DNA from 2 places in the Clostridium sp. CTA-17 genome. Region 2 is predicted to be linked to the other one. Evidence: predicted binding sites of a transcription regulator. Region 2 holds the regulator's gene; the other holds the start of a gene.
What was found. Region 2 encodes Rex, which represses fermentation and respiration genes when NADH is low (regulators of the CRP and FNR family bind a similar motif). Its sites were predicted from a motif close to ATTGTTAANNNNTTAACAAT; they were not measured.

Region 1: adhE (bifunctional acetaldehyde-CoA/alcohol dehydrogenase) is a predicted target of Rex. The motif match lies at 6,457-6,476, and genes of this name have one in related genera.

Annotation. Positions count from the first base shown of each region.
Region 1 covers NZ_BAAABF010000007.1:83,202-93,085, forward strand. Annotated here, with positions in the region: gene ACYUCG_RS11650 (ABC1 kinase family protein) at 20-1,633, opposite strand; gene ACYUCG_RS11655 (phasin family protein) at 1,773-2,111, opposite strand; gene ACYUCG_RS11660 (aminopeptidase P family protein) at 2,220-3,464, opposite strand; gene adhE (bifunctional acetaldehyde-CoA/alcohol dehydrogenase) at 3,612-6,209, opposite strand; gene ACYUCG_RS11670 (spore maturation protein) at 6,638-7,156, opposite strand; gene ACYUCG_RS11675 (nucleoside recognition domain-containing protein) at 7,168-7,746, opposite strand; gene ACYUCG_RS11680 (hypothetical protein) at 7,861-8,040, shown strand; gene ACYUCG_RS11685 (MATE family efflux transporter) at 8,080-9,447, opposite strand; gene ACYUCG_RS11690 (hypothetical protein) at 9,635-9,884, opposite strand, start outside.
Region 2 covers NZ_BAAABF010000008.1:98,232-108,115, reverse strand. Annotated here, with positions in the region: gene ACYUCG_RS12680 (acyl-CoA dehydrogenase) at 1-754, opposite strand, end outside; gene ACYUCG_RS12675 (short-chain-enoyl-CoA hydratase) at 800-1,582, opposite strand; gene ACYUCG_RS12670 (redox-sensing transcriptional repressor Rex) at 1,846-2,484, opposite strand; gene ACYUCG_RS12665 (heavy metal translocating P-type ATPase) at 2,951-5,170, opposite strand; gene ACYUCG_RS12660 (ArsR/SmtB family transcription factor) at 5,186-5,545, opposite strand; gene ACYUCG_RS12655 (TrkA C-terminal domain-containing protein) at 5,680-6,300, opposite strand; gene ACYUCG_RS12650 (zinc dependent phospholipase C family protein) at 6,392-6,970, opposite strand; gene ACYUCG_RS12645 (DUF3867 domain-containing protein) at 7,174-7,740, opposite strand; gene ACYUCG_RS12640 (mannose-1-phosphate guanylyltransferase) at 7,967-9,037, opposite strand; gene ACYUCG_RS12635 (glycoside hydrolase family 1 protein) at 9,275-9,884, opposite strand, start outside.

The DNA of each region.
Region 1 (9,884 bases), on a different contig from region 2:
TCGCTTTATTAACTATTTATTAAAAAAATCCTGATTTTATTATAGAAATCAATAACCACAATCCAAAAATTCCTGATACTATAAAGCCTATTAATCCTAAAATAGGAACACCTTGAAAAGTAGGTCCCGTTTTAGCATTAACTATTAATGAGGAACCTATTATCATACATCCAACTATTAATGAGAAAGCTATTCTATTTACCATTTTATTTAAATCTGTAAGTGGCTTATCTAATCCCTTCATTTCAAATTGCAACTTAGCTCTTCCCTTAGTCAAACTATCCACAAGTTCTGAAAATTTAGTAGGAATTTCTATACTCTTAGAAGCAAACTTATATGCTTCAGTTATAAGTTTATCCTTATTTAAACTTTTTAGCATTTCCTCTTTATTTCTTTCTTTTACATAAGGATAAATACATTCCATAATTTCTAAATCTGGATCTATTTTAGCTATAACCCCTTCTAGTATAACTATAGATCTTACTAAAGTAACTAATTCTCTTGGAAACTGAATATTATTTCGTTCTGCTATCTCAAAGATTTCTTTAAATAAATCTGATATTTTTATTGTCTTTAAGGATGCGTTTATATATTTTGAGACTATATTTTTCAAATCATCATACAATACTGAATATTCAACTTTTCCTTTTTTTATTCCTATAGCATTTACAAAATCAACTAAGGTATCAATATCACCTAAAACCATAGCAATCATGGCCTTATTAAGCCAATTTCTTAAATTTGTTTCTAAAGTTCCAACTAAACCAAAGTCTATAAAGTAGATTTTACCTTCTCTTATAAATAAGTTTCCTGGATGAGGATCACCATGAAAAAATCCATCTTCAAGAACCTGTTTAAAAAATGAATTTGCTAATTTATTCGCAATATCCTCAAAGTCATATCCTTCTTCTTTTAAAATATTGAAATCTGTTATTTTACAACCATCTATATATTCCATGGTAAGAATTTTCTTAGAAGTAAGCTTATCAACAATTATAGGTGCACCAACACAGGCTACATTTTTATTTAGCTCTCTAAATTTTTTAGTATTCTTTGCTTCCTTTTCGAAATCAAGTTCCTTTAAAGTAGCATCTTCAATTTCCTTAAAGGCTTCAACAGGATTAATTAATGTATTCGTTATATGATTAGAAGTTAATTTGCTAAGTCTTCTTAATATGCTTAAATCAAGCTTCATTTTTTCATCTATTTTATAATGCTGAACCTTAACTACCACATCTCTTCCATCTATTAATTTAGCTCTATGAACCTGCGCAATTGATGCTGAAGCTAATGGAGTTTCACTAAACTCTAAGAAATATGTATTTATGTCAGTCCCAAAAGATTCATAAAATATTTCCTTTACCTTATGAAAGTCTGTTATTTCATTATTATCCTGTAACTTTTCCAACTCTTCAATATAAGCTTTAGGAAGTAAATCTGGTCTTGTACTTAATATTTGTCCAATTTTAACAAAGGTTGCCCCTAATTCTTCTAAAGCCTCCCTAAGTGCTTTAGGCCTTGGCTCAGCCTTTTTACTATTAGGTAACTTTGATGAAATTAAAAAGTCAAAACCATAATAAGTAAATACTCTAACTATTTCTTTCAACCTTTTTGCACTCTGTCCCTTACTCATAAATTCACCTCCTATAAGATAATAAAATAATAAACTATAAAAACTCTACAAGGCACTGAAAAGCTTAATCATCCTAGCTATTTGCATAGCTATAAATTCTACTCCTCATATACCTTGTAGAGTTCTATTATTTTATAGCCTAAATTTCTTCTTCATTTAATTTAGCTTCTAATACGGCTATTCTTTCTTTTAATTTATTTATTTCTTCTAAATTAGATTTATTAGCTTCATCAAACATAACTTTAAAATCTTCTTTTGTGAAAGGTTTCATGTTGTCTAATTTAGTTATTATTTCACTGGTTGCTTGTGTAGTTTTTTCTTCCATATCTCTTTTTAATTCTTCAGATAAAACTTTACCATCTTCAACAGTTATTTTCCCTTTAGCAACCATATCTTGTATAAAGGAATCTGTTTTTTCATAAGCAGTAGCTGCAGTTCCAATTCCAGCCAATATAGCTTTTTTTAATTCATTTATCATGAAATCATCTCCTAAACCATAGTTTGCTATTTAAATTTTTATTACATTTTACTCTTAATTTCTTCAAATTTAAAGCTTATTATTCTTAAAATAATGTTAATTATAAAATTATTTATTACTCATGAACTTTTCTATATCTTCTACAGACTTAATACATTCTTTTGTTAGAACTTCACAGCCATCTTTAGTAACTAAAACATCATCCTCTATTCTTATTCCTATAGACTCTTCTTCAATATATAATCCTGGCTCTACAGTATAAACCATACCTTCTTCAAGAATGATATCTCTCTTACCAACATCATGAGTGTCAAGACCTAAACTATGTCCTATTGAGTGGAAATAATACTTTCTATAATCCTTTTTATCTTCTATAAGACCTAATCTTACACAAGCTTCAGCTAAAAGATTATTTGCTTTATCATTTATTTCATAGAATCCAACTCCTGGTCTAATAGAATTTATTATCTCTTCATTTACTTTTAAAACTTCTTCATAAACCTCTTTTTGTCTCTTAGTAAACTTACCATTAGCAGGGAATGTTCTTGAAATATCTCCATTATAATAATTTACTTGAGCACCTAAATCAAAAAGAATTAAATCTCCATCTTTTATTTCACTATTATTATCAACGTAATGTAAAGTAGCAGCATTTACGCCAGCAGCTGCTATAGTTTTAAAAGCATAATCTTTAACTCCATTTTGTTTTAAATAAAAATCAAAATATGCTTCTAATTCATATTCCTTCATTCCAGGCTTACATTCTTTCATTAAAAGTTCTACACCCTTAGCTGTTATATTAGCAGCCTTCTTTATTTCCTCTACTTCTTCTTTACATTTAATTTGTCTTAAGGTAGCTATATCTCCATAAACATCCTTTATAACTATTTGAGGATATCTCTCCTTAACTTCCTTTGCAAAGCTTTGACTTTTACTCATTTCTTCATCAAATGAAACTCTTTCCAAATCTAAATAAAGATTTTCTGCAATTCCATTAGTAAAAATCATATTTAAATCACTTTTAAACTCTTCTAAATATTTTATATTCTCTATCCCAGAAACTTCTCTAGCTTCATAATCTCTTATAGTTTTTCCAGTCCATCTTTCTTGCTCTAAATTTGGTTTTAGTATATAAAGGACTTCATCAACTACACCATTTATTTTCTTTATCATTAGTATATGCTTTTCTTCATCTACTCCTGTTAAATAATAAAAATTTCTGTTTGGAGTAAATGGAAAATATTCATCAGCCGTTTTTCTTTTAGCCTCTCCTGCAAATAAAACTAACAATGAATTGTCTTCTAGTTTCTTTAATAAATTCTCTCTATTTTTAGTAAAAACTAAACTTTTCATCTTAATCCCTCCAATTCCTATTTATTAAATTTTACCATATATAAGATTTAAAATCTTAACAAATAGTACATCTTTATATGTTTTTATAGAAAAAAATACTCACTAGATAATCTAGTGAGTATTTATTATTATCTTATTTCAAAGCTATTAAACTCTGTCTTTTTTACCTTCGAAAGCATTGATGTACATTTGCTTGATTTCACTTATTAATGGGTATCTTGGGTTAGCACCTGTACATTGGTCATCGAATGCATCTTCACTCATTTTTTCTAATGTAGCGTAGAATGATTCTTTTGAAACTCCACAGTCAGCTATTGTTGCAGGAATTCCAACTATTTTCTTAAGGTTATCTATAGCCTTGATTAAGTTATTAACTTTTTCTTCTTCGTTCTTTCCACCTAATCCTAAGTAGTCAGCTATTACTGCATATCTCCATTTAGCATTTGGATATTTGTATTGTGGGAATGCAGCTTGTTTTCTTGGATTGTCAACAGCGTTGAATCTTATTACATGGTCTATTAAGATTCCGTTAGCAACTCCATGAGCTATATGGTGTTCTGATCCTAATTTGTGTGCCATTGAGTGACATACTCCTAAGAATGCGTTAGCGAATGCCATACCAGCCATTGTTGAAGCATGAGCCATTTTTTCTCTTGCTTTTATGTTTGTAGTACCTTCAGCGTAAGCTTGTGGTAAATATTTGAATATTAATCTTATAGCTTCTAAAGCTAATCCATTAGTGTACTCTGATGCTAAAACTGAAACGTAAGCTTCTAAAGCATGAGTTAATGCGTCTATACCTGATGCAGCTGTTAATCCTTTTGGCATATTCATCATAAGTTCAGCATCTATGATAGCCATATCTGGAGTTAACTCGTAATCTGCTAATGGATATTTTACTCCTGATTCTTCATCAGTTATAACTGCGAATGGTGTTACCTCTGAACCAGTACCAGCTGATGTTGGAACTGAAATCATCATAGCTTTTTGCCCCATAGTTGGGAATGGGTAAACTCTCTTTCTTATATCCATAAATCTCATTGCTAAATCTTCGAAAGCAACTTCTGGATGCTCATACATTACCCACATAATCTTAGCAGCGTCCATTGGTGAACCTCCACCAAGAGCTATGATTGCATCTGGTTGATAGCTTCTCATTGCTTCAGCACCTTTTTTAGCACATGCTAAAGTTGGGTCTGGAGTAACTTCTGAGAATACTCTGAAATCTACACCTATTTCTTCTAAAACATTTGTTATTTTATCAACATATCCTAGACTAGCTAGTACGTTATCTGTTACTATAAATACTTTTTTCTTGTTTAAATCTTTTAATTCTCTAAGAGCAACTCCTAAAGCACCATATTTGAAGTAAACTTTTTCTGGAACTCTGAACCAAAGCATATTTTCTCTCCTTTCAGCTACACTCTTAACATTCATTAAGTGTTTAGGACCAACGTTTTCTGAAACTGAGTTTCCACCCCATGATCCACAACCTAATGTTAATGATGGTGCTAGCTTGAAGTTGTATATGTCTCCGATAGCTCCTTGAGTTGATGGCATGTTTATTATTGTTCTACCAGTTTTCATAGTTGCACCGAATTTTTGAACTCTATCTTGTGATTTCATTGTATCAGTGTATAAAACTGAAGTATGTCCGAATCCACCAAGTTCAACTAATCTTTCAGCTTTAACTAAAGCTTCTTCGAAGTTAGCTACTCTGTACATTCCTAATACTGGTGATAATTTTTCATGTGAGAATGGTTCTTCTAATTCAACTGACTCAACTTCACCAATTAAAACTTTAGTATCTTTTGGAACTTTAACACCTGCCATGTCAGCTATTTTCCATGCTGATTGACCAACTATGTTAGCATTTAAGTTACCATTTATTAAAATTGTTTTTCTTACTTTATCTATTTCTTTATCTTTTAAGAAGTAAGCTCCTCTATCAGCGAACTCTTTTCTTACTTCATCATAAACTTTATCAACAACTAATACAGTTTGCTCTGATGCACAGATAACTCCGTTATCGAAAGTTTTTGATAATAATATTGAGTTTACTGCCATTTTTAAGTGAGCTGTCTCATCTATGATTGCTGGTGTATTACCTGCTCCAACTCCGATAGCTGGTTTTCCTGATGAGTAAGCTGCTTTAACCATTCCTGGACCACCAGTAGCTAGTATGATATCAGCTTCTGCCATTAATACTTGTGACATTTCAACTGATGGCTCATCTATCCATCCGATTATATCTTTTGGAGCTCCTGCTTTAACAGCTGCTTCTAAAACAACTCTAGCTGCCTCTATTGTTGAGTTTTTAGCTCTTGGATGTGGTGAAAAGAATACAGCGTTTCTAGTCTTTAATGATATTAAAGCTTTGAATATAGCTGTTGATGTTGGGTTTGTAGTAGGAACGATTGCTGCTACAACTCCTATTGGCTCAGCTATTTTAGTGATACCAAATGATTCATCTTTTTCTATAACTCCACAAGTTTTTTCATCTTTATATTTATTGTATATGTATTCTGCAGCAAAATGGTTTTTTATAACTTTATCTTCAACTATACCCATTCCTGATTCTTCAACTGCCATTTTTGCTAATCTGATTCTTTCATTATTAGCTGCTACTGCTGCTTGTCTAAATATTTCATCTACTTGCTCTTGAGAGAATTTTGAGAACTCTTTTTGAGCTGCTCTAACTTTCTCTAATCTAAGCATTAATTCATCTACATTTGTTACTTTCATGATACCCACCTCATTATAGATTAGTTTCTTATTTTCATAATATATGTAAAAATTAATTAAAAGCATTTAGTTAAGTTTTTAACTTTAATAAAATTCCATTTAAGAACTTTTTTTCATATCTTTTTTTATTTTTAAGCTATTTATCTACTCTGCAAAGTTTTTTACCAACCTTACGAGATTATAATACCATCTTTCAAAATCAAAATCCAGACTTTTTTTTACATTTCTTACATTTTATCGACAAAAAATAGTTATTTTTTTAACTATTTTGTGATTTTTTTATCAACTTTAAATATTTACATTTTAGTTAAACGATTTCTGTAATATTTTGGATTATTTCTGAAGCACTTTCATATTTAAATTAAATCATCTTTTGTTCTTCTTTTTTCCTTAATATTATGTTGCTATTTTTTAATTATTTTATTCATTTAAAATCCAAAAAACATACTTACTACTAATACCGCCATTATAATAGCAGTTATATCAGCCATTAAAGCCGCCCAAAATGTATGTCTTATTTTCTTTATTCCAACAGCACCAAAGTAAACAGTTATAGTATAAAATATCGTTTCTGTTCCTCCCATTATTACAGAAGAAATTAATCCTTCCCTTGTATCTGGTCCTAAGGTATTTATTAATTCTGTATATACTCCTAAGGCTCCACTTCCTGATAGAGGTTTAATTAGTACTAGTGGAACAATATCCTTTGGTAAACCTATTAAAGAAACTATAGGTTCTAAAAGATTATTTAAATAATTAAGTAAATTAGCATCTTTAAATATTCTTATGGCAATCATCATGGCTAATAAAGCAGGAAAAATTTTAACACATACCATTAGTCCTTCTTTTGCCCCTTCTAAAAACCATTCATAAACTTTTCTTCCCTTAAACATTCCATAGACTATTATTAAAAGAAATATTATTGGAATTATGTTATTTGCAATCAAAAGTATCCCTCCTAAAAATATCTCTGCAAGATTTTACAGCATATAATCCCTACACAGCATGCAGTAAAAGTACATATAATAGCTGGAATTATTATACTAGCAGGTTCACTTGAACCAGCAGCTGCTCTAATTGATATAACTGTAGATGGAATTAATTGAATACAAGCTGCATTTATGACTAAAAATAATGCCATATCATTTGATGCTCTTCCATCCTTTTCTTTATTTATCTTGTTTAATTCGCTCATGGCCTTAATTCCAAGGGGAGTAGCTGCATTAGATAGTCCAAACATATTAGCAGTTAAGTTCATAACTATGGCTCCCATAGCCTCATCACTATGAGAACTCTCCTTAAATATCTTTTTTAATATAGGGTTTAATAGTTTTGCAACCTTAGATGTTAACCCACTTTTTTCCGCTATCTTCATTACTCCACACCAAAAACACATAATTCCTACTAATGAAATTATAAATTTCACAGCACCTTCTGAAGATTCTGTTAAGCCAGTTGTAATCAACTCTCCCTGGCCTGTCATTATGCTAAAAATCAATCCTAAGGCTATAATTGCAAACCATATATAATTAATCATCTCTCCTCCTAAATCATAAGTAATTTCTGTATAATATATGCCTTGCATAGTTAGAATAGTAGTGTTACCATAAAACTACAAAGAACGAATTTACTTAAAAGGAGAATTTTTTATATGAACGAAAAAAATTTAAAATTAGCTCAACAAGATATAGATGAAGTTTTAAAAACTGTAGAAGAACTTGAAGTTCAAATAGATGATTTAAGTAAAGATGATTTAAAGCAAAAATTCGTTACTCTAACAGAGAAAGTAAGAAAACTTGAAGATTTATTAAAAGACGAAGGTATTATATAAAAGAAAGCTGAGTTTAGAAATTTCTAAACTCAGCTTTTTTTAAATTGCTTTTTCATCTTCTATACTATCTTCTTTTTTGAACTCTTTAATTATGAATAATCCAGTTATTATTGTAGATAAGAAGTCTGAAACTGTACCAGCTAACCAAACCCCTGTTAAACCTAATCCTGCAATCTTAGGTAAGACCAATGTTAATGGAATTAAAAGTATAACCTGTCTTAATAAACTTAAAAAAGTTGCTAACTTAGCTTTACCTATTGATTGGAAATAGTTAGATCCTATTATTGATATACCTATTATAGGCATCATAAATAAATATATTCTTAATCCTGGAACTCCTATTTCTAAAAGCTTAGGGTCTGAATTAAACATACTTATTACTAAGGCTGGGAATGCTTGAATTAATATTCCTCCTAAAACAAGTATTGTTGTAGCTGCTATCATAGCTAACTTAACTGTTTTTTGAGCTCTTTCATACTTCTTAGCTCCATAGTTATATCCAATTATAGGCTGAGAACCTTGATTTATACCAAATATAGGCATTAAAAATATCATTGCTATTGAAGAAATTGCCGCCATAGCTCCTATAGCTAAGTCTCCTCCATACATTCTTAGTGCATTGTTAGCTATTACTTGAACTACACTTGCAGCCATCTGCATTGAAAACGGAGCTACACCTATAGCTAAAACTATCTTAACTAATCTCCAATCTAATTTAAGAGTTTCAAATTTTAATTTTAAGTTTGATCCTCCTAATGTATAATAATAAAGCATTATTAATGTAGTAACTATTTGAGAAATTACTGTAGCTAAAGCTGCACCTTTTATCCCTAAGTTAAATACAAATATAAATACTGCATCTAATATTACATTTATAATACATCCAAGTACCATTACTGCAGCTGACATCTTTGGATTTCCATCTGCTCTAATTGTACTGTATAAAGAGAATGACATTAAATTAAATATAGTTCCTAAAAGTATTACATTTATATATTCCTTTGCATAAAAAATTGTAGCCTCACTTGCTCCAAATAAGTGTAGAATACTGTTTGCAAAGACAATTCCAATAATAGTTAAAACTAAAGATATTATAGTTATTAAGACCACAGAGTTTCCTAATATTTTCTCTGCATCTTTTCTCTTCTTTTGCCCAAATTTTATAGAGATATTTGCAGTAGCACCAATCCCTATAAGCATTCCAAAACCAAGTAATATAGACATAATTGGCATAGTTATCCCAACTCCAGTAATAGCCATTGGTCCAACGCCAGGAATGTGTCCAATAAATATTCTATCAACAATATTATAAAGTGCATTTACAAGCATACCTATAATAGCTGGTACTGAATACTTGATCAAAAGCTTTAATTCTGATTCTTCCCCTAATAATTTTTGATCCTTCATAAGCCTCTCCTCCTTTAATCTATATTTCTTAAATATATACTAACTTTTCTATTATACATTAATTTTAATTTTTTAGTCAGTGAAATTTTAAAAATAAAAAACTATATAGGAAATCAAACTTTTTTTCTCCATAAATTTAACTATCTATAGATAAATAAATTCGACTCTTATATAGTCTTTAAAAATCTTAAACCGTTACTTCTTTATATATTAAATTTCCACCTATTAGGGTAAGAGCTGTAATAATATTTAAAACTAGTGAAAATATTATTATTGATAAAACACTTTGATTTAAAAACATTGCAAAGGTCATTGTAAAAAAGTTAATTATAAAAACTAAAGCAAACTGCTTTAAAAGAATATCTAAAAAATTATTTTTTACTAATAAAAAACTTTTTCTTATACTTTCTATTACATTTATGTTTTCAAATATAGAA
Region 2 (9,884 bases):
CTAATGCTTGAGCAGCGATACCTATTCTACCACCGTCTAAAGTTTTCATTGCTATTCCAAATCCTTTTCCTTCTCTTCCGATTAAGTTTTCTTTTGGAACAACACAGTTTTCCATGATTAACTCAGTTGTTGAAGAAGCTCTTATACCCATTTTGTCTTCTAACTTACCAATTGAGAATCCTGGGAAATTCTTTTCAACTATGAAAGCTGAAATTCCTCTTGTACCTTGACTCTTATCAGTCATAGCAAAAATTATGAAAGTATCTGCAACTCCACCATTAGTTATGAAAATTTTACTTCCATTTAAGATATAATTATCTCCTTCTAATACAGCTGTAGTTTGTTGTCCTGCAGCATCTGTACCTGCTCCTGGTTCAGTTAATCCAAAAGCACCTAATTTTTCACCTTTTGCAAGTGGAGTTAAATATTTTTCTTTTTGAGCTGGAGTACCGAATTGATCTATTAATGAAGCACATAATGAAGTGTGAGCTGAAACTATAACTCCTGTAGTACCACAAACTTTTGATAATTCTTCAACAGTTAAGATGTAAGATAAAGTATCTCCACCAGCTCCGCCATATTCTTTACTAAAAGGAATTCCCATCATTCCTAATTTAGCCATTTTCTTAACATTTTCCATAGGGAATCTTTCTGTTACATCTATTTCTGCAGCTATTGGTTTAACTTCATTTTGCGCAAATTCTCTAACCATTTGCTTAACTAATTCTTGTTCTCTTGTTAATTGAAAGTTCATTTTAATTACCCTCCTTAAATCCACACAACCATTTTGTTTAAAAAATTACTTGTTTTTAAAGTTCTTTTCTCTTCTTTCTACAAAAGCACTCATACCTTCTGTTTGATCTTCTGTAGCAAAACATTTTCCAAAATCTTCAGCTTCTATAACTACCGCTGAATCTATATCAACTTGCATTCCTCTATCAATTGCATCTTTACATAACTTAACAGCTATTGGTGCATTATTAGCTATTTTCTTAGCTATTGACATTGCTTCTTCCATTAAATTCTCTGGTTCAACAACCTTATTTACTAAACCAATTCTTAAAGCTTCATCAGCTTTTATCATATCTCCTGTGTAAATAAGCTCTTTAGCCTTACCAGGTCCAACTATTCTTGGTAATCTTTGAGTTCCACCAAATCCTGGAGTTATTCCTAATCCAACCTCAGGTTGAGCAAATTTAGCCTTTGTAGTTGCTATTCTTATGTCACAAGCCATAGAAATTTCACATCCACCACCTAAAGCGAAACCGTTTATAGCAGCGATTACAGGCTTGTCTAATTTTTCTAATCTTCTAAACACTTTATTACCTAAAAGTCCAAATTCTCTCCCCTCTTCTTCATTTAGATCTTTCATTTCTGCTATATCAGCACCTGCAACAAATGCTTTATCTCCAGCACCTGTTAAAATAACAACATATATATCATCTTGTTTTTCTATATGGTCTATAGCAGTATCTAAATCCTTTAAAGTTTCTGAGTTTAGTGCATTTAATGCCTTAGGTCTGTTAATTGTTAAAACCCCAATGTTTCCCTCTTTTTCAAAGATTACATTATTTAATTCCATTGTATTTCCTCCCTCATATACCATAGCGAATATATGGTTTTAAATAACTTAACAACTAATAACTAACAACTTAATATTTTTTATCCTATGCTTTTTCCAGAATTTATTGTTAATTTTGTAACAAGCAAAGACAAAAAAAATAATTGAAGTACTCGGTACTTCAATTAAATTATAAAACTTAAAAGTAAATTTTTCAATATATTTTTTTGAAAATCTAATACTATTTTTCCATATTAAACAAATTTTTATAAAATAAAACCAATTTATTTTACATCATTGTGATTTAAAAGATATACTAAAGTCATCATGCTTTCACTTAAGTGTACATTCTCTACTCTTATATCTTTTGGCACCTCAAGATCTATAGGCGCAAAGTTCCATATACCTTTGATTCCGCCTTCAACAAGATCATTACATACCTTTTGAGCATTTGTTCTTGGAACACAGATTATACCTATTTCAATATCATTTTCTTTTACGAAATCTTTTAATTTTTCAACATCTTGTATCTCAACATCTCTTATTTTTATTCCAAACATTCTTGGATTAGCATCGAAAATACCTTTTAATTTAAATCCTAATCTATTGAAACTATTATAGTTTGCAATAGCCTGACCTATGTTACCAGCTCCGATTATAACTGTGTTATAGTCTCTTGTAAGGCCTAATATACTTCCTATGTTATTATATAATTCTTTTACATTATATCCATATCCCTGTTGCCCAAAATCTCCAAAACAATTAAGATCTTGTCTTATTTGAGAAGCAGTAAAGCCTATTTTTTCGCTTAACTCTTTTGAAGATATTCTATCAACATCATTTTCCATTAATTCTTGTAAATATCTATGGTATTTAGGCAATCTTTTTATAACAGCCATAGATATGCCTTTTTTCTTTTCCATTTTAATAGCACCTCTTTCTAAAATTGTTCTTTTTTTAAAAAGCAATTACTTTTTAGACTGTATTCTAAAATCGAATGATAAAATTACAAATTTAACCTTCTAAAATATTACCATAACCTAAAAAGTTTGTCTATATTTTAACATTCTTTTGGTTTCACTATCAAAAATATATGTATTAAAGTGTATTTTTTACATTTAATTGCATTTTTTATATTTTGCAATTAATATTATTAAATTTATACTATTTCATTATAACTTAACTTCATAATAAATTTCTACAAAAAAAATAAGGCTTGCGTGGCTAAAACCCTACGTGCACACAAGCCTATTTAAACATTTCATAATGTTTAATATAAAAGTTTAAGGGAATTATTTACAATCTATACCCTATGCCTGAAAGTATTCTTACCTTATTAAGATAGCAAAAAAACTAATCCTTGTCAACAACATTAGACAAATTTCACGCTTATAATTTTTTATTTTTTAATATTCTACTTGAATTTATTACTGCTATTAGGGTTACACCTACATCTCCGAATACAGCTTCCCACATATTAGCCATTCCTAGAGCACCAAATATTAATATTACAATTTTAACGCCTAAAGCAAAAATTATATTTTGCCATACAATTTTATTTGTTTTCTTAGCTATTTTTATTGCTTTTATTATCTTACTTGGCTTGTCATCCATTATTACCACATCTGCCGCTTCTATTGCTGCATCTGATCCAACTCCACCCATAGCTATTCCTATATCTGCTCTAGCTAATACAGGTGCATCATTAATTCCATCTCCAACGAAAGCAACTTTTTTACCTTTACTCTTATCTTCAAAAATTTGCTCTAATTTTTCAACTTTATTTTGAGGTAATAAACTACAATACGCTTTATCTAAACCTATTTCTTTAGCAACACCTTCTCCAACCTTCTCATTATCCCCAGTTAGCATAATTGTTTGCTTAACTCCTATTTCTTTTAATCCAGTTATGGCTTCTTTAGAATCTTCTTTTATTTCATCTGAAATAACTATATATCCTAACTCGCTCTTTTCATTTGCTAAATAAACAACAGTTCCTATTTCATTGATTGAAGAAATCTTTATATTAAACATATCCATTAACTTTAAATTACCTGCTAAGAATGTTTCTCCATCAATGTCTACTTTTATTCCTTTTCCTGAAATTTCTTCATAATTTGAAATTAAGGCTTTGTTAATTTCTTTATTAAATTCACTTACTATAGATTTAGCAATTGGATGATTTGAGTAATATTCAGTATAAGCTCCTAATTTTAATAATTCTTCATTACTTAACTTGCTTGTGCTCTCTGATTTTTTAACTTTAAATGTACCTTTTGTTAGTGTTCCCGTTTTATCAAAAACTATACTCTCCACATTATTTAGTGCCTCTAAATAGTTACTTCCTTTTATTAAAATACCATTTTTAGAAGCTAAACCAATTCCAGCAAAATATCCAAGTGGTATTGATACTACTAAAGCACAAGGACATGAAACAACTAAGAATATTAAGGCTCTTGAAATCCATTGTGAGAAACCTTCTCCACTTATTACTAAAGGCGGAATAATTGCAAGGGCTAAGGCAGAAAATACAACTACTGGTGTATAATATCTTGCAAACTTAGTTATAAATTTCTCTGTTGGTGATTTTTTATTTCCTGCATTCTCAACTAAATCTAGTATTTTAGAAACTGTAGATTCTCCAAAACTTTTTGTTACTTTTATTTTTAATAATCCACTTTTGTTTATTGATCCTGCTAATACATCGTCTTTTGCCTCAACTTCTTTTGGTAAAGATTCTCCTGTTAATGCAGATACATCAAGAGTTGCCTCTCCTGATAAAACTACTCCATCTAGAGGAACTTTTTCTCCTGCTCTTACCACTATGATTGATCCAACATTAACGCTTTCTGGAGATACTCTTTTTTCCTCTCCATTAAGATCAATTAAATTTGCAAAGTCTGGTCTTATATTCATTAAATCAGATATTGATTTTCTTGATTTATTTACAGCATAATCTTGGAACATTTCTCCTACTTCATAGAAAAGCATTACTGCTACCCCTTCTGGGAATTCTCCTATAGCAAAAGCTCCAATTGTGGCTATAGCCATCAAGAAGTTTTCATCGAATACTTGTCCTTTTAAAATATTTTTAAATGCTCTTAAAAGAACTTCTCCACCTGCTATAATATAAGCTACACCAAAGATAATAAACTCATACATTTTATCTAAATTAACTATCATTCCTATTATAAATAAAACTAAAGCTATACCTAGTCTAAAAAGTTCCTTCTTTTCTATGCTTTGGTTGACTCCTCCATGATTATGAGAATGTCCATGTTCATGAGAATGTGAATTTCCCTCTCCATTATTGTGTTTATGAGATTCTCCTTCTCCACAACATCCATCATTGCATGCATTAGCTGAAGGTTTCATTCTATTTTTATCCTTTAGTACTTTAACATCTGGCTCTAAATCTAAAACTATTTTTTTAACTTTATCTTCTAACTCTCCTTCTGAAACACCTTCTTTAGGAGTTATCAATAAAAGTTTTGTTGAAAAATTAAGCACAGCTTCCTCAACATCATCAAGTTTATTAACTTTATCTTCAATTTTACCAGCACAGTTCGCACAATTTAAGCCATCTAAATAAAGCTTTATATCTTTCATGTCTAAATACCTCCTTTACTCTAAAACGTGATTTAAGCCTTCATTGAATATGTGTTTAACATGATCATCAGCTAAAGAGTAATAAACTATCTTACCATCTCTTCTAAACTTAACTAATCTAGCTTGTTTTAAAACTCTTAATTGATGAGATACTGCTGATTGACTTACACCTAATAATTCTGCCATATCACATACACACATCTCTCCTTCAAAAAGAGCACATAAAATTTTTATTCTTGTTGAATCTCCAAAAACTTTAAATATTTCTGCTAATTCATAAAGTACTTCTTCCTTTGGTAAATGTTCTTTCACCCTACTTAATATATCTTGGTGGATATAAGAACAGTTACAACTTTCTATTTTATTATTATCCATATCCTTAACTCCTATTATTCATTTTTACATATGAGCATTTGTTCATATGTTCACTTTTATTATATGTCTGTTTTACAAAAAATGCAACTAAAAAAGGTTATATCAAAAAATTTTATTGATACAACCTTTTTCCATTATTTATTTAAAAACATTTCTATTTTTTTTAATATGTCTTCTTCTCCAACTACAAGTAGATTATCATCTTTTTCAAATTTCAAATATGGTCCAGGAGATATTATTAACTCTCCTTTTCTCCTTATAGCAACAATAGTTGCCTTTGTATTTTGCCAAAACTTTGAATCTGAAACACTTTTACCTATAAGACTGCATTCCTTTGGCAATTCTATTTCTATAGGTGTCAAAGGATTTGTATATCTAAGCCTGTTAGAGTAATCCACTATTTTATCTATCATTTCGCCTATATTTTTTTCTATAGCCTTTTTCTCTTCCATTAAGGATTCTATATCATGTTTTAAAGATGTTACACTTTCAATTGAATGAAACCTATTTATGAAATTATAAGCATTATCTTTTGAAATAATTGTTACTCCACTCCCCTTGCTTGATGATACCACTTTCATATCTTCTAATAGCTTAACGGCTTTTCTAACTGTTTCTGGTGATACATTATAACTACTTGCTAAAGTAGATCTACCATGTATCTTTTGTCCTACCTTTATGTCATTATTATATATTCTACCTGCAATATCTAAAGCAATTTGCTTATATATAGGTTCATTTACCTTACTCTCCATCTCATTTCCTTTCTATTATAAAAATTAGTTTAATCAACATACATATATAATTGATTTTAACATATTTTATTAATCAAAGGAAATATTTGTATTAAGCTATAGCTTCAGAATAAGCTGTCTTTGTATTTTTAGCTATAGAATCGCTTATATATTTAACTATACTTCTGCATGCAAAGTATGCATACTTCATATCATTCTCATAACTTTCTCTTTTTCTATATATCTTATGAGCTTCTTCTAAGAAAAACTCCACAGACATATTACCCCATATTTTAAAATCATCTTGTGATGGAATATATGTTTTAGCAAAGTTAGCTAACTCTTTTTCATATTTAACATGTTTATTCATACTATGCTTAAATTCCCATCTTTCACTATGAGGAATGCAAAAAAAATCACATATAAAATGACATATAACTCCTAGTTCCTGACTAAATCTACTTACTGAAAATTTCTTTTTAAAATCATACATACTAAGTGATGCTAATTTTTTTATCTTATTAACTATCATATCAAAAGATTCATCTAAATAATGCTTCTTTAATTTATATTTTGAAACCATATCAGGTTTTACATTTCCATATATAAAGTTTTTATCACTTATTTTAAAATCTACGTCAACATCTCTCAATATATTTTGTGCAATAAGAATGTGAGTGTTCATTAACATAATTTATTACCTCTAATCTCTTTTAAAAAAGTCTCTTATTAATATAGTATTTCATATTAACTAAAAGTATATTACAAAAATCTATTGAATTTATTAATTAATTATTAATTAATGATTTATCTATAGTATAAAATGATTCCTAAAATAAAAAAACTAGACATGTAAGTTAAAATTTACAGGTCTAGTCTTATTAAAAATATATATTAATAATCGTACTTTCCTACATTCTCACAAATTCTTATATCTAAAAGGTCATCTGAAAGAGTTTTTTTGTATGAACACAAGAACTCATTTAACTCACTGTCCTGAAGATCTATATGTTTAGGACTAGTTATAAGAACTTTGTTATTTTCTAAAATTAATTCAATATCATTTTTTTCATTTTTAATAAAATATGTAGTAACAGTAGATGTTTTTACTTTTCCTTTATACTTCTCTTGAAAACTCAAAGTTTTTCTTAAACTTTCATAATCTCCACCTTGAATTCCTAAGTTACTCATATCTATACCTAAGTTTTTCATTTGCCCTTCAATATCACCCATATCAAAGCCATATCTCTTAAGCATTTCTGCTTGAATATTTAAAAACTTTTCTTGAGAAATATTATTTTCATTCATATATTTAGTTATCTCTCTAGAAAGATCCATCATACTCATTTTTCCTTGAGCTACTGAATAATATAAATCATAAATATATGACTCAAATTTATCTATATCTTTATCTCTTGCCTTATTTTTTAACTCATTAAAATCTACAATTCTATCACTCATAAAACAATACCTCCGTAAAGTTCAAACTTATATTATTACTATAATAACATAAAAATATCTTTATAACATATTTTAAAGATTAAATTTAATTTTATTTTAATTTGGTGTGAATTTTAAATAATTTTATTCCTTCTCAATAAATTTCAAATAAAAAATCTACTAAAAAGTCCTATATCATACACCTAAAGTATATGATATAGGACTTTTTTTACATAAGTTTATAAACTTATAGATATTCTTTAAATTCCTTCTTACCACTAATAGAATTTAATAGATGCTTAATCTCTTGGTCCCTACCCTTGTCCATGACCAAAATAACATCTCCTGCATCAACTAATACTAGATCTTTTATTCCAAATCCTATTATTAATTTTTCCTTTCCAAAAACGGAACAATTCTCACATTCCTCTAAAAAAACATTATCTGAAGTTCTATTATTTCCATTAGGCTCTAAAAATCTACCTAGAGCTGAGAAAGTACCTATATCATCCCAAGAAAAATCACATTTTATAACAAATGATCTTCTTGTTTTTTGCATTACCCCAAAATCTATAGATATTCCATCAATTAAAGAATACTGCTCTTTTATTATTTCTTCCTCATCATCTTCTCCAATGTGTTGATATATCTCCATTAAACATTTATACATCTTAGGAATATATTTTTCAATTTCTCTCAATATAACATCAGCTCTAAATATGAACATTCCACTATTCCATAAATAAGTCCCTTTTAATAAGAAGTCCTTTGCTACTTCTAAATTAGGTTTCTCTGTAAACCTTGCTATCTTGAAGGTAGGAATGTGTCCATTGACTCTATCGCCCATTTCTATATAGCCATAACCTGTCTCTGGTCTAGTTGGCTCTATTCCTATGGTAACAATAGCTCTCTTCTTATCCGCAATCTCTACGGCTTGTTCCAGAGTTTGAAGATAACTTTTATCTCCTTCTATATAATGGTCTGAAGGCAATACAATCATAACTGCATCCTTATCTTTCTTTAAAAGCTTAGCTGCTGAAAGACCTATACAGGTTGCAGTTTCTTTATTAGCAGGTTCAGTAAAGATATTTTCCTCTCTTATGTCTTTAAGTTCATCTCTTATTTTGTCTTCATACTCCTGGTTTGTCACTACATAAATATTATCTTTATGGATTATAGGTCTAATTCTATCCACAGTATTACTTAAAAAACTCTTCCCATTATTGTGTATGCTAAGAAATTGTTTAGGGTTTGAACTTCTTGAAAGCGGATAAAGTCTAGTACCCTTTCCTCCTGCTAAAATTAATGAGTAAAGCATGTTGCCTTCAACTCCGTTAATTGTTATAGTGTATTTTATGTGAAAATATTCCATTATGTGAGTATTAAAAAAATTTAAGGCTTTAGTTTAAGTAAAAATACTCCAACTAAAGCCTTTCCTCATTTATTCATATTAATTTATTTTATTGCTAATTTTATAATAAAAAACTTTTTACATAATCATATTAACGTAGAAAATTTATTTTAGAACTGATCTAAGCTAAGTAAATTCAAAGTTTTAAAAACCATTATTATGAGAAACTTCTTTTATCCATCTTCCTGATTTTTTAATAGTTTTCTTTTGAGTTTCTAAATCTAATGATATAAATCCATATCTATTTTTATATGAATTTAACCATGACCAACAATCTATTGGAGTCCATAAATGATATCCTACACAATTTGAACCCTCTTCAATAGCCTTATGAAGCCATTCTAAATGCTCTATTATGAATTCAATTCTATAATCATCTTCAATTATACCTTCAGCATTTTTGAATTTCTCTTCGCCTTCAACACCCATTCCATTCTCTGAAATGAACCATTTTATGTTGCCATAGTTCTCTTGCACATTTTTAGCTATATCATAAATCGCCTTAGGATATATTTCCCATCCTCTATGAGGATTCATTCTCTTTCCTGGCATATCATAATTATCAAAATATTTTTCTGGAGCCCATGTTTCTCCACTATATTCCTCTTCTCTAGCTTTAACTCTTCTTGGTTGATAGTAGTTTACTCCTAAGAAATCCACAGTATTATTTTTTATAACCTCTAATTCTTCCTTAGTAGAATCCCACATTACTCCATCTTTTTCTAAAACCTCAACTAAGTTCTTAGGAAATTCT